DNA from 2 places in the Marinobacter sp. V032 genome. Region 1 is predicted to be linked to the other one. Evidence: predicted binding sites of a transcription regulator. Region 1 holds the regulator's gene; the other holds the start of a gene.
The links. The regulator LexA, encoded in region 1, represses DNA repair genes until DNA is damaged. The targets are predictions, from matches to a motif close to CTGTNTNNNNANACAG.
Positions count from the first base shown of each region.

Region 2: imuA (translesion DNA synthesis-associated protein ImuA) is a predicted target of LexA. The motif match lies at 778-793, and genes of this name have one in related genera.

Region 1 covers NZ_JBQXYE010000004.1:90,222-92,423, reverse strand. Annotated here, with positions in the region: gene ACUN9X_RS16300 (glutamine amidotransferase) at 1-148, opposite strand, end outside; gene yccX (acylphosphatase) at 273-545, shown strand; gene lexA (transcriptional repressor LexA) at 646-1,254, shown strand; gene ACUN9X_RS16285 (cell division inhibitor SulA) at 1,294-1,833, shown strand; gene ACUN9X_RS16280 (hypothetical protein) at 2,023-2,202, opposite strand, start outside.
Region 2 covers NZ_JBQXYE010000001.1:2,179,505-2,181,706, reverse strand. Annotated here, with positions in the region: gene purU (formyltetrahydrofolate deformylase) at 1-184, opposite strand, end outside; gene ACUN9X_RS09960 (4a-hydroxytetrahydrobiopterin dehydratase) at 324-665, opposite strand; gene imuA (translesion DNA synthesis-associated protein ImuA) at 829-1,518, shown strand; gene ACUN9X_RS09950 (Y-family DNA polymerase) at 1,526-2,202, shown strand, end outside.

The DNA.
Region 1 (2,202 bases):
GCAGCGGATGACCGGCAGTAACATCCACAACGCAGACATCGAGATCCGGTCGTGACAATGCGCTGATGAACCAATCGTCAAAGTCGCCGTGGAGGTCGCGGATTTCAGGGTAGGTTGTACCTGTCTTAACAATACACAGTGATTTCATAAGGAGCCTGCCGGGTGGAAATGACATCTTTTTCAGCAGACATTTAGGACGGTAAGGTGTAACACATAACCTTATAAAGGGGCGTGCCTGCCCGGACATTTTAAGAATTATGGAGGATGGTGCAATGGCAGAACAAACGATCAGGGCTTATATATCAGGCAAAGTGCAAGGTGTGGGTTTTCGTGCTGCGGTAAAAACCGAAGCTGAAAGCCGGGGCATCACGGGCTATGTGAAGAATCTTGCGGATGGCAGGGTCAAGGTGATTGCGAGCGGCGACGAGAGTGGCGTGGAGGGTTTGGTGATGTGGCTCCACAAAGGTCCCGCACAAGCGAAAGTAGAGAATGTGGAAGTTGGCTCAGTGGAGGGTGAAAAGCTGGAAAAATTCGAGATCAGGTAACCGTTTCTGCTGTCAGAAATATCCGGATGCTGCAGGCTTTACACTGGATGAAATACTGTATATAGTCGGTTTTACTGTATAAAAAGACAGGTAAATCGGCATGAAGCTGACAGCAAGACAAGAACAGGTTCTCGAGGTTATCCGGAAGTCTCTGGATGACACAGGCTATCCGCCGACACGTGCAGAAATCGCGCGTGAGTTGGGCTTCAAGTCTGCTAATGCGGCGGAAGAGCATCTTCGTGCGCTGGCTCGCAAAGGGGCTATCGAGATGGTGCCTGGCGCCAGCCGGGGGATTCGTCTGCCTGAAGCAGAAGAAGACCTGGGGCTTCCGATCGTGGGTCAGGTTGCAGCGGGCAGCCCGATTCTCGCCCAGGAACATATCGACGATTACTGCGCACTTCAGCCCGCCTTTTTCTCTCCGTCAGCGGATTACCTGCTTCGTGTTCGCGGTATGAGCATGAAAGATATTGGCATACTGGACGGCGACCTGTTGGCGGTCCACCGCACTCAGGAAGTCCGTAACGGTCAGGTGGTCGTGGCTCGCGTTGGTGAGAACGTGACCGTCAAACGGTACAAGCGTGACGGCGCGAAAGTCTATCTGCTCCCCGAGAACGACGAGTTTGAGCCAATCGAAGTCGATCTGGCTGAAGAGGAGTTGTTCATAGAAGGGTTGGGCGTAGGCGTTATTCGACGTTCGGACATGCACTGAGCCGCAGGCCAGTGACTTTACAAGATTCGGAGGTGTCTCATGGAGCAGCTCAGCTTTCACCAGAATTTATCTCATCCGGCTTTGGCGCTGGCAAATATTCACGTCGAGGCAACTGAACGGCGTGTTGCGCGCCGTGTAGAAAGCCCCATAGCGCTGAATGAAAGTCGTCGGTTTCAGGAGCCTGTTGCCCAGAATGCCAGCGCGCTGCCAGATGAGTCGGCGCAGGGTAATGTGACAGAAATCATCATGCCCGCAGGTCAGGTGGAAAACATGCAGCTGTTGTTGCCCATGCTGACTCAGCTGAATCAGGAACGACGCTGGCTGGCCTGGATCGATCCCCCACAGGCGTTGATGCACAAGTGGCAGCAGATGCATGGGATTGTGGCGGGCGAGCTGCTGGTCTTGCGCTCAAGTGATCAGCATGATGCACTCACGATCGCCGAGCGTGCGCTGGCGGCCGGAACATGTCATGCGGTGGTGATGTGGACGGCAGGCGCGCTGGGCGCACCTGCTTTCAGTAAGCTGCAATCCGCTTCTGCGGTGGGTAACAGCCACGGTGTGGTGTTGCGTCAGCGCTAACGATTGCTTGATTGAAGGCGTTTCGGCAACAGGCACGGCGAAAAGTGATCTGTTGCCTGATGGTGTAGATGTTTTGAGTTGCCTTTTTCTTTTTCAGATTTTAGAAATCGACTGATTAAAGGCCTGCTTCTGGGTCAGGTCAGTATTCCGGCTGATTAAAGCTGCACTGGCGTCAGCCGGTTCGCGAGTTTAGTGCAGGGTGCGCGAGCTGGCAGCAGGGGCGATATCCATCTCGTCTTCTTCCTCCAGATCGATGTCTTGTGCGATGTTCCCAACTGCCTCAATACCGGCGGTCATCATGGCTTTCGCTACAGACAGATCCTTCTTTTCCATCATGTCCCGCGCTTCCTGGGAAAATGAAATCCGAAC
Region 2 (2,202 bases), on a different contig from region 1:
CAAGACCAAACGGAATGGAGCTGGCCTTGATCTCATGGCGCATGTAGAACCAGCCCGCCTGATTGTCGGAGTGGTGACTGGCTTCGGTTATCCAGCCGTTGTAGGTGGTCAGAAAATTACTGACCTTGGCCACAATGCCAACCCGGTCAGGACACGAAATAACAAGACGATATGTATGTTCCATGCACCACAGCCTTCATGTTCAGATTTCAGGAGGCACAAATTCAGGACCCTGAAAGCCCTGCCCCCAGCGGGAAACGGTGCATGATAACGGATTGTCAGGGCCGGCGTAAGCCACCGGCCTGACACTGGAGAACACGACTTTAACTGCTGAAAAGATCGTCCGTGCGGGCTGCCATAATAAAGTCATTGCGATGCAGGCCGCCGATTTTGTGGGTCCACCAGTTAACGGTCGTCTTGCCGTATTCGGTAAGAATCGCGGGATGATGATCTTCTGATTCAGCCAGATCCCCGACCTGTTGGGTAAATGCCAGCGCCTGGGCAAAGTCCTTGAACTTGAATGTGCGCTCGAGCTGCTGCTCCCCCGACTTCTCAACCAATGCCCAGTCTGGCACTTCTGACAGCATTTGCTTCAACTCCTCCCCCATTACCTGAGGTGCGTCCGAACGACAGGCTTCACACGCTTGTGTCTTTAGATCGGCCATAGAGCTCTCCTTATGTGACAGATGATGTGACTGACATTGAAATCACACAACCAGCCTGCGCTCACCCCCGACAGCCGGTCAAGACTTTCAAAGTGACCATTGTTTAAATATACTGTATATAAATACAGTACTCGTATAGCACCTACCCGGCAGTTAGCAGACTATGAGCAACATTATTGACACCCTGATCAACGACGCACGCGTCTGGCAGGCCCGCCAGCAAAAGCAGACATCAGCACCGGCAGAAAGCACCGGCTTCGCCCTGCTGGATGAGCACCTGCCCGGTCAGGGCTGGCCACGTGGCGCGCTGATCGAATGCATGCCGGAAGCGCTCGGCATCGGCGAACTGCAACTGCTCCTGCCGGCAATCAAACGCCTCACCGGCACCCGACAGGCAGTGTTCTGGATTGATCCGCCCCATATCCCCTATGCTCCGGCACTGGCTCGGGCCGGGGTGGACCTGAACCGCATTATTCAGGTGTCCACGCAAAGCCGGCAAGATCATCTCTGGACACTGGAAAACTGCCTGCGATCATCCGCAACCGGGCTGGTGATCGCCTGGCCAGACCAGATGAAACGCAGCGATATCCGGCGCATCCAGCTCGCCGCAGAGTCAGGTGACAGCCTCTGCATTCTGTTCCGGGATGCCCGACACGCTGACAACAGCTCACCCGCGGCTCTGCGACTGAAGCTGGCCGCCAGTGATCCGCAACATATCCAGACCGATATCCTCAAACGCCGGGGAGGATGGCCGGTACAGGCATTAAAAATCCCGATTACACCAGTCGTGACCATCCCTGACACGACAACCGCTCAGGTCATTCAGGGTCCCTGGCCAGAACAGCGGCACTGAGGCGCCTATGCTTTGGCTCTACCTTCACTTTCCTTATCTACTGCTGGAACATTTCAGCCAGAGTGATCCTGAACCCCGCCCAATGGCCCTGATTAGCGGAAAACCCGCCAAAGTACTGCAGGCCAACCCTTTGGCAGCAACCAAAGGTGTTGCGCCAGGGCAAAGCGTGCAGACCGCAACGGCACTGATGCCCGACCTTCAGCTGATTCCTGCCGACCTGACCGAGCAGCAACGCATACTCCGGCAACAGGCAGTCTGGTTTTATCGGCATGTTGCCCGCATTACCTTATATGCACCGGATGGCATCCTCACCGAAGCAGGTAGTCTGTGCCGTCTTCACGGTGGCTTGGAAGGATTATGGAAAACGCTGGAATCAGAGCTCGACCGCCGAAACCTGACGGCATGGCTGGCCTGCGGCCACACGCCGAAAGCGGCCCGCTTGCTGGCCCGCACCCGTCAGGGCCAGTGCACTGACGACCGGCAGGTGCTGAAACAGTCGCTACGCTCAATTCCGGTGGAACATGCCGAACTGGACCCCAAGGCAACGGAGCGCCTGCAGCGTATGGGACTGCAGTCGCTGGGCCGTATATTCCAGCTACCTGACCGCGAACTGGCACGACGGCTGGGGCCCGAAACCTGCCTGGGGCTGCAAAAACTGGTGGGCACTGCCGCTGACCCGCAAAA